DNA from 3 places in the Pseudomonas sp. F3-2 genome. Region 3 is predicted to be linked to each of the others. Evidence: riboswitches for the same ligand, from Rfam matches in the RefSeq annotation. Region 3 holds a riboswitch; each other region holds the start of a gene.
What was found. Region 3 has a riboswitch for cobalamin ahead of cobO (cob(I)yrinic acid a,c-diamide adenosyltransferase). Riboswitches for the same ligand answer to the same signal wherever they lie in the genome.
Positions count from the first base shown of each region.

Region 1: another riboswitch for cobalamin. It lies ahead of cobW (cobalamin biosynthesis protein CobW); the one in region 3 lies ahead of cobO (cob(I)yrinic acid a,c-diamide adenosyltransferase).
Region 2: another riboswitch for cobalamin. It lies ahead of AAGQ88_RS15240 (ABC transporter substrate-binding protein); the one in region 3 lies ahead of cobO (cob(I)yrinic acid a,c-diamide adenosyltransferase).

Region 1 covers NZ_CP152388.1:2,713,807-2,717,075, reverse strand. Annotated here, with positions in the region: gene cobN (cobaltochelatase subunit CobN) at 1-750, opposite strand, end outside; gene cobW (cobalamin biosynthesis protein CobW) at 753-1,832, opposite strand; cobalamin riboswitch at 1,962-2,185, opposite strand; cobalamin riboswitch at 2,399-2,616, shown strand; gene AAGQ88_RS12530 (CbtB-domain containing protein) at 2,715-2,906, shown strand; gene AAGQ88_RS12525 (CbtA family protein) at 2,918-3,269, shown strand, end outside.
Region 2 covers NZ_CP152388.1:3,331,840-3,335,108, reverse strand. Annotated here, with positions in the region: gene AAGQ88_RS15245 (iron chelate uptake ABC transporter family permease subunit) at 1-907, opposite strand, end outside; gene AAGQ88_RS15240 (ABC transporter substrate-binding protein) at 904-1,932, opposite strand; cobalamin riboswitch at 2,066-2,261, opposite strand; gene AAGQ88_RS15235 (aspartate/glutamate racemase family protein) at 2,295-3,017, opposite strand; gene AAGQ88_RS15230 (aldo/keto reductase) at 3,108-3,269, opposite strand, start outside.
Region 3 covers NZ_CP152388.1:1,490,083-1,493,351, reverse strand. Annotated here, with positions in the region: gene AAGQ88_RS06820 (cobyrinate a,c-diamide synthase) at 1-1,282, opposite strand, end outside; gene cobO (cob(I)yrinic acid a,c-diamide adenosyltransferase) at 1,279-1,890, opposite strand; cobalamin riboswitch at 2,003-2,238, opposite strand; gene AAGQ88_RS06810 (sorbosone dehydrogenase family protein) at 2,363-3,269, shown strand, end outside.

The sequences.
Region 1 (3,269 bases), 1.2 Mb from region 3:
GACCGCCTCAAGGCAAGCAGGCTCCTTGAGGCTGGCGACGGCGATCGGCAGCGGGTTGAGCCCCTGGGCCTGCAGACGCTGGCAAAACATATCGATGAACCCGGTGTTGGCCGCCTGCAGGTGCGAGCGGTAGAACAAGACCGCCGCCACCGGCTGATCGTCGCGCCAGTCAGCCCGCCAGTCGGCGATTGTTCCGTGGCCATGGCGCGGGTGATAAACCGCCGTGCGCGGCAACGCCTGGGGCTCACTCCAGCCGTAAGGCCGATCCAGCCATCGGCTGGCGAGGTAATTGAACAACTGCAAAGCGTTGTGCTTGCCGCCCTGACGCAGGTAATGCCAGAGCCGATCACAGTCCTGCGCAGGCTCGGTGCTCAGGTCGCTGAGCTCCGGGTCGGGTCGGTCATCGCCCGGCACCAGGATCAGCCTGACCCCGCGCTGCGCCAGTTCGACCAGCCGCTCCACGCCGTAGCGCCAGTAGCCGATGCCGCCGTGCAGGGAAATCAGGATGACCTTGGCATGGCGCAGCACCTGATCGACATAAAGGTCGACCGAGGCGTGATTCTGCACCTGCATCGGATTGGCCAGGCGCAGGCTCGGGTAATCGTCAGGCAGTTGCTGCGCGGTTTGCGCCAGCAACGCCAGGTGTGAATCGCCGCTGCAGAGAATCACCAGTTCGGCGGGGGTCTGCCCCAGGTCAGCGATGCTGTCGTCGGGGACAAAGCCGCCGGGCTGAGTGCGCAGCAGGTGCATGCTTAGCCTTTGATCCCGGACGTCGTGACGGCCGCGCGCAGTTGCGCTTCGAGCACGTGGGCGTCCAGGTCCTGGCCGATCAGCACCAGGTGCGTCAGCCGCTGCTCATCGGCTTTCCAGGCTCGGTCGAAATGCTTGTCGAAACGCGTACCGACGCCTTGCACCAACAGGCGCATCGGTTTGCCGGGAATAGCCGCGAAGCCCTTGACCCGCAGAATGCCGTGCTGCACCACTGCCTGAGTCAGGGCGTCGAGCAACAACGCTTCGTCCGCCTGAGGCAGCGAAATCGAGATCGAGTCGAAGGCATCGTGATCATGATCGTCGTGGTCGTCGCCTTCATGGTGATCGTGGTGGGTCTTGCGGCCGTCGATGTGCAATTCTGACTCGGCGCCCAGTCCCAGCAACACGCTGATCGGCAACTGGCCCTTGCTCGCTTCAATGACCTTCACGGCCGGCGGCAATTCTTCAGCGACTTCCGCGCGCACGGCGGCCAGCGCTTCGGCGGCGATCATGTCGGTCTTGTTGAGAATGACCAGATCGGCACTCGCCAGCTGATCGGCAAACAACTCGTGCAGCGGAGATTCATGATCCAGATTAGGGTCGAGTTTGCGCTGAGCATCAACCTGATCCGGGAACGCGGCGAACGTGCCCGCGGCGACCGCCGGGCTGTCGACCACGGTGATCACGGCGTCGACGGTGCAGGCGTTGCGGATTTCCGGCCACTGAAAGGCCTGAACGAGCGGCTTGGGCAGCGCCAGACCGGATGTCTCGATGAGGATGTGGTCCAGATCGCCGCGTCGCGCGACCAATTCCTGCATCACCGGGAAGAATTCCTCCTGCACCGTGCAGCACAGGCAACCGTTGGCCAATTCGTAGACGCGGCCGTTGGCTTCTTCTTCGGTGCAGCCGATGGTGCATTGCTTGAGGATCTCGCCGTCGATTCCCAGCTCGCCGAATTCGTTGACGATCACGGCAATGCGGCGCCCCTCGGCGTTATCCAGCATGTGACGCAGCAGTGTGGTTTTGCCCGAGCCGAGAAAGCCGGTGACGATGGTGACGGGAAGTTTGGCCAGTGTTTTCATGGGATGCCCTTGGGCTTGCGGCGGGCAGACAGGACGAGCGCTGCGCGTTCCGGACAGGGGCCGGCCCGCGACTCGTTTCGCCACCGGATCACCCCGCCCGGTTGTAGTGAGAATTCCTGGGCGCTGATCAAAGCAGGCCCGAATCGAGGCAGGTCTCCTGGCTTACGGCGGCGGATCGACTGGCGCTATCGTCAGGCGACCGGCATTCATCGCGCCTTCCCGCTCGCGCAGTGGCTGTGCAATGAACATGACCGTTTACAGTTGCGGGGGCAGCTGCGGCATTGACCGCATTCCCTTCTTAGCACCGAACCGCCAAGGCGGCGAAACGGTGAACCTCGAGTGCGCAAGGCTACGCAGTGACCGGGGCAAGGTCAACGAACAAACGTGCGCCTTGTCCGGAGAGACCTTCCCGGCTGAAGCCGGTCCTGTATTCGGTCCACAGCGTAGGACCGGCTTCAGCCGGGATAGCTTTGGTCCAATCCCGAATTCGGTCCACTCTTCCCGTTGGACCGGCGTTAACGACGGTGGCGAACGCTGCAATTGACGGGGCTTCGCCTCCGTGGTCTCCTACACACCTTGTTACGGGTGCCCTTCACAGGGTGAAACGGGAAACCGGTGCGCACAGATCGATGCTGTGCAAGTCCGGCGCTGCCCCCGCAACGGTAAGCGAGTGAAGAGTCAGATCCACTGTGTCGTCAGCGATATGGGAAGGCGATTCTTGCAGGCAGGTCGAAAGGCCCGCCCCTCGCAAGCCCGGAGACCGGCCCGTCAATGACATATGACAAACCCGCGGTGGGCGGGTGCAGTTGCGTTCACGGCTGACGTCCGTCAGTGGTGCGCCCTTGCGCTATCCCGTCGCTGACCACTTCAGAGGGAAGCGCCATGTCGATCAGCACTACCAGCCAGACATCCAGCAACGTCAGCACCCAGACTCAGACCCAACGCCTGACCGCCGCCGTCAGCGCCATGATTCTGGGCGCCTTTCTGGTGTACTTCGCAGGGTTCTCGCACATCGACGCCGTGCACAATGCTGCGCACGACACCCGCCACAGTTCCGCATTTCCTTGCCACTGAGACCTGCCGCCATGTTCAAGCGTATCGCTCACACGGCTGGTTTCACGGGCCTGCTCGCGGCCCTGCTGCTGACCTTGCTGCAGAGTTTCTGGGTTGCGCCGCTGATTCTGCAGGCTGAAACCTACGAGAAAGCCCCGGCCGCCGAGATGCACGAGCATGCCGACGGCGCCATGGCCGGGCATGTTCACGACGAAGAGGCCTGGGAACCTGAAGATGGCTGGCAGCGCGTGCTGTCCACCAGCGGCGGCAATCTGGTGGTCGCCGTGGGCTTTTCGCTGATGCTGGCCGCGCTTTACACCTTGCGCAGCCCGAACAGCGCTCGCCAAGGCGTGCTGTGGGGTTTGGCGGGTTTCGCCGTGTTCG
Region 2 (3,269 bases), 1.8 Mb from region 3:
TCAGAAACAGCGCACCGCTCAATGCACTCAAGGGCACCAGTCGAGCGTGACGGACACCCGTCATCATGCGCACTGCGTGGGGAATCACCAGGCCGACGAAACCGATGGAGCCGACAATGGACACCATCACGGCGGTCATCAAAGCCGCCGTCGCGATGAGGATCGCCTGTACCCGATGCACGGGAATGCCCAGCGACGCTGCGGAATCCGCGCCGAAGGTGAAGGCGTCCAGCGAGCGTCGGTGCCAGAGACAGACCAGCAGACCCGCCAGCACCACCGTCACAGCCAGCGTCACCGATGCCCAGCGCACGCCGCTCAGATTGCCGAGCAACCAGAACATGATGCCGCGCGCCTGCTCGGCGCTGGCCGATTTGGTGATCAGGAAGGAGGTCAGGGCGTTGAACAATTGTGAGCCGGCGATGCCTGCGAGAATGATCTGGCCTGTGGCTGTCTGGCCTCGGGACGAGCGCGCCAGCAGCGCGACCAATGCGAAAGCCGCTACCGCGCCGACGAAAGCGCCGGCCGACAATGAGATCGCCCCGGCGCCCAGGCCGATGATCGCGACGAGTACTGCGCCGGTCGAAGCGCCCGCAGAGATGCCCAGCAGGTAGGGATCGGCAAGCGGGTTGCGCAGCAGCGATTGCAGCACGACGCCCGAGACCGCGATACCGGCGCCGCAGGCAGCGGCGACAATGGCGCGGGTCAGGCGGTAATTCCAGATGATGCCTTCATCGATGGCGTCCACCGCATAGCCGGCGGCCCACAGCTTGTTCGCCAGCACCTGGCCGATCACCGGCAGACCGATCGACGTCTCGCCGATCGCCACCCCGGCCATCACCGCCATCAGCAACGCCGCGCTGACCCACGCGCCATGGGCGATGAATCGTCCTGCACTGGAAGGCTTCATTGAACGTCGGTTACCCGGTGCACGGCGTCGCCGAGTTGCTCGATGCCGTCGAACAACCGCACGCTGGATTCCATGGCGCTGGCGTCCATGATGACGATCCGGTTCTGTTTGACCGCCGCCATGTTGCGGGTGACCGGGTCGGATTTCAGAAATGCCAGTTTCTTTTCGTGATCGTCGGCGGGAAAGCGGCGGCGATCCATGCGGGCGATGACCAGAATGTCGGGATTGGCCCGGGCGATGGTTTCCCAGCCCACTGTCGGCCATTCCTCGTCGGAGTCGATGACGTTGCGCATGCCCAGGGTGTCGAGCATGAACGCCGGAATGCCCTTGCGCCCGGCCACATACGGATCGACGTTGATGTCGGGGCTGGAGAACCAGAACACCGCCGACACCTGCTTGCCGTCAGCCTTTCTGGCATGTTCGACGGCCTTCGCCAGCCGCGTCTGATAGCCGGCCACCAACTGCTCGCCACGGGCCTGCACGTCGAAAATCTCGGCCAGCTGGCGAATGCTCTTGTACAGCGTGTCTATCCGGAACGCCTCGAGTCGCGTGCCGTCGGCGCCGACGCGATTGTTCTTGCCCTCGCAGTCGGACGGCAAGATGTAGGTCGGGATCTGCAGGTCATGGAATTGCTCCCGGGTGCCGACGGCGCCCTGTGGCCCGACCATCCACACGAACTGCACCGGCACGAAATCCGGGCGTCTGGCGATCACCGATTCGAAGCCCGGCGCGTTATCGGCCAGACGCTCGATGCCGTCATTGACTGCCTTGTACTGCGGCAGTACCGCGTTGAACCACAACGAGGTCGCCGCGACATGCTCGCCCACGCCCAGGGCGTAGAGCATTTCGGTGGCGGCCTGGCCGATGGTCACGGCCTTGAGCGGCGCGTGAGTGAACGTCAGCGGCACGCCGCAGTTGTCGAGGGTCAGCGGATAACGAGTGGACGTTGCCGGCGCGGGAGTCGCCAGCGCGGCAGTGGACAGTGTCACGGCGGTAAGCAGAAGGGCGAAACGGCGCAGCGGCATGTAGGGCGACTCCAGTGGACCTGTCTGTGGCAGGCGGACACTGGAAAGCACATCCCGTCGCTGCGTGTTCACGCGGCGAAGCATTCAGGCGCAAAACGCGCATGCGGGAGTCCTTCCCGGACGCCCCGCCGGCGAATGAGTGAAGCCTGCCGGCAGGTCTCCTGACTGGCGCGTCGTCGTCCTGTTCCGGCCTTCCCGGGATAACCCAGTGGCAAACATGGAGCAGGGCTCAGCGCCTACAGTTGCGGGGACAGTTCCGTTTGAGCCCGAATGAGGGCTCGCGGATTCCCTATTAATTCCGAGTGGAAACCGGCGGCGGCGATACTAAACGATTCGGCGAGAGCAGGCGAATCATCGTGCGCTCATTTCGCGAAGGGCCAGCCGACGATCTTCTTCGGCCGTGGCGTGGCGTACGTCCTGACCTTGGAGGTGCTCAAGCCCAGGCGCACCAGCGATTCGGCCAGCGCCACCGCCGCAGTCACGCCATCGACCACGGGCACGCCGGTGCGGTCGCGAATCTTCTGGTCCAGACCGGCCATGCCGCCGCAGCCCAGACAGATCACCTCGGCCTTGTCCTGCGCCACCGCGACAGCGGCTTGCTCGACGATCGCCTCAATGGCGCGTTCTGGCTGTTCTTCCAGTTCCAGCACACTCATGCCGCTGGCTCGCACTGACGCGCAGCGCTCGAAGACGCCGGCCAGTTTCAGGCGATCCTCGATCAACGGCACAGTGCGATCCAGCGTGGTGACCACCGAATAACAATGGCCCAGCAGCATCGCGAGGCTGGCGGCCGCTTCCGTGATGTCCACCACCGGCACGTCAAGCAACTCCTGCAGCCCCTCGCGGCCATGCTCGCCATAACCGGCCTGAATTACCGCGTCATAAGGCTGGTCGTAGGACAGCACGCGGTCCATCACGGCGATGGCGGCCAGGTAGCTCTCGAAGTTGCCTTCCACCGATTCGGCGCCGAAGCGCGGGGTCAGACCGACGATTTCAGTGCCCGGTGACGCGACACTGCGGGCTTGCCCGGCGATGGTGTCGGTCATGGACTCGGTGGTGTTGACGTTGACGATCAGAATGCGCATCAGTGAGGCCTCGTGCGGGGGATCTAGGTCGGCCGTCCGGCGGCGACCGATTCACTGGCGAATAATGCATGGCGCCGAAGCGGTCCGTCTTCAGTCTTTTGCCGGCACCGGCGCCTGAGGCGAAATGAAGCCCTGATCGCGCATCGCCTGCCAGAACCCTACTGGCACCTGGGCGTGCAGGGCGGCGACGTCTTCAGCGATCCGGGAAGGGCGGCTGGCCCCCGGAATGACGGCGGCCACCAGCGGGTTGGC
Region 3 (3,269 bases):
CCATCGCCTGTGGATTGGACGGGAAATAGAAGTGCACGTAAGAGGCGGTCATCCGGCCGTCGCGATACACCGCTTCGGCACCGCGGCCGCCGTTGGGGCTGACGCCGCGCGCAATCGGTGTGAGTTCGGTGCTGGTCAGCGAATGATGATACGTGTGCCCGCGCAGCGTGCCTTCCGGCAGCTCGACCGCCTGCAACGCCAGCGCCGCAAGGCGTTTTTGCATGACCGCCTCGCCGTCGAGCAGACCGACCAGCTCGGCGCGCTGTCCTTCGACGTCGGTCAACGCATTGAGCAGGTACAACATGCCGCCGCATTCGGCCAGCAGCGGCTTGCCTGCCGCATGGTGCGCGCGAATGGCGTTGAGCATCGAAACGTTCTGCCCCAGGGCAACGTGATGCAGTTCCGGATAGCCGCCGGGCAGGTACAGGCTGTCGGCGCTCGGCAGGTGCTGATCGCGGATCGGCGAGAAAAATGACAACTCGGCCCCCATCGCGCGCAGCAGGTCGAGGCTGGCGCCGTAGGTGAACGCGAACGCCTCATCGTGGGCAACGGCGATGCGAACGCCCGCCAACAAAGGTTGCGCCGGGGTGATATCAGGCGCCGAAAAACTCACCGGAGGCGGCAGCGTTGCATCGCACGTACTGGCCAGCGCATCGGCGGCGACATCCAGACGCAGGTCGAGGTCGTTCAACTCGCTCGCCTGAACCAATCCCAGATGGCGGCTGGGCAGCTCGATCCCGGTCTCTCGCGACAACGCCCCGTACCAACGCAGGCCTTCCGTGAGGCTGCCTTCGAGCAGTTGCGCATGGCGCACAGTGCCGACCCGATTAGCCAGCACGCCGGCGAAAGGCAGGTCCGGTTGATAGCGGGCCAGCCCGAGCGCCAACGCGCCAAAGGTCTGAGCCATCGCCGTGCCATCGATGACACCGAGCACCGGCACACCAAACCGTCGCGCCAGGTCGGCGCTGGACGGCGTGCCATCGAACAGCCCCATGACGCCTTCGATGAGGATCAGGTCCGCCTCGGCGGCCGCTTCCCATAACAGGCGGCGACTTTCTTGCTCGCCCACCATCCACATGTCCAGCTGATACACCGGATGACCACTGGCGCGCTCCAGAATCATGGGGTCGAGAAAGTCGGGGCCGCATTTGAAGACGCGCACCTGGCGCCCCTGATTGCGATGCAACCGGGCGAGCGCTGCGGTGACCGTAGTCTTGCCCTGACCGGACGCAGGCGCTGCGATCAATACGGCCGGGCAGTGCCGGGGTTCACGCTCACTCACAATTCAATGCCCTTCTGCGCCTTGATGCCGGCGTGAAACGCATGCTTGATCACGCCGATTTCCGACACCGTATCGGACAGATCGATGAGCTCCTGTTTCGCGCCCCGGCCGGTGATCACCACGTGTTGCATGGGCGGACGGGCTTGCAGGTCGCTCAGCACACGCTCAAGGTCGAGGTATCCATGCTTCAGGGCGATGTTCAGCTCATCGAGAATCACCAGGCCGATGGTCGGGTCGCGAAGCATTTCCTGAGTCACTGCCCAGGCGGCCTCGGCAGCCGCGATGTCACGCTGGCGGTCCTGGGTCTCCCAAGTGAACCCCTCGCCCATCACGTGATAGCGCACCTGCTCGGGAAAACGGCGGAAAAACAGCTCTTCGCCCGTGCTGTTACGACCCTTGATGAACTGCACCACGCCGCACTGCATGCCGTGGCCCATGGCGCGTGCGAGCATGCCGAAAGCGGAGCTGCTTTTGCCTTTGCCGTTGCCAGTCAGAACCAGCAACAGTCCGCATTCATTGGGTGCGCTGGCAATGCGCTCGTCCATCACTGCTTTTTTGCGCAGCATGCGCGCCAGGTGGCGTTCGTCACGTTCGGGGGATTCGCTCATCTCAGCTCTCCGCTTGAGGGCAGGTGTGGCAAACGGAGGGCGCAGGCAAAGACTGACAGCACGCGTCGTCACCTCGATGGGCACGCGCCTGCGCAGAGCATCGCCCTCCGTGATGCTGTTGAATGGATCAGGCCGGTCTCCGGACTCATGAGTGGCGACACACAATCTGTCGCCTCAAGCCGCGCGCCTTCCCATGTTCGCTGAACACAGTGGCATCGTGCGTGGCATTTGCTCATTTACCGTTGCGGAGGCAGCGCCGGGATAGAGCATGAAGGCGCTCGCACCGGCTTCCCTGTTTCACCCTGTCGCCCGCGAGCGGCCCAAGGCACCTGAAACAATCGGCGAAGGTTAGAGGGTTGACTAAAGAGCGTCAATCGACTCGGCATCCGCCGCGCCGGTTGAACCCCGCGCACAGGCGCGCCTCTACTCATAGACATGCGCTTGCATGACTGCCATGAAAGGGAGATCGATCATGTTCACGCTCAGGCCCCATGCTGTGGTTTTACTGATAGTTGCAGGCGGCCTCGCCGCTTGTGGCGAGTCGTCCCGATTGCAGGTGTCCGACGGGACGGGGCCATCACCCCGCCTGCCAGAGCCGAACAAGACCTTGATCCCCACCGTCAACATCGCCCCGGCCGTCGGCTGGCCAGCCGGTGCCAAGCCCGCCGCGGCACCCGGGACACAAGTGGCGGCGTTCGCGGAGAACCTCGATCACCCGCGCTGGCTGTACGTGCTGCCCAACGGTGATGTGCTGGTCGCCGAAACCAACGAGCCGCCCAAACCCGACGATGGCAAGGGCATCCGTGGCTGGGTGATGAAAAAAGTCATGGGCCGCGCAGGCGCAGGTGTCCCGAGCGCCAACCGAATCACCCTGTTGCGCGACAACGACCACGATGGCGTCGCGGAGACCCGCACCGTGTTCATCGATCATCTGAATTCACCATTCGGCATGACGCTGGTCGGCAACAATTTTTACGTGGCGGACACCGATCGCCTGCTGCGCTTCAACTACGTCCCCGGCGAGACATCGATCAAGGGCGAGCCGCTGAAAGTCACCGACCTGCCTGGGGGTACGCTGAATCATCACTGGACCAAAAACGTGATCGCCAGCAAAGACGGCAGCAAGCTGTACGTGACCGTTGGCTCCAACAGTAACGTGGCGGAAAACGGTCTGGACGCCGAAAAAGGCCGCGCAGCGATCTGGGAGGTGGATGCCGCGACGGGTAACCACCGGATTTTCGCCTCAGGATTGCGCAACCCCAACGGCATGGACTGGGAACCGCACACCGGCAAGCTGTGGACGGCAGTCAACGAACGTGACGAAATCGGCAGCGACCTGGTGCCCGACTACGTGACGTCGGTGCAGGACGGTGCGTTCT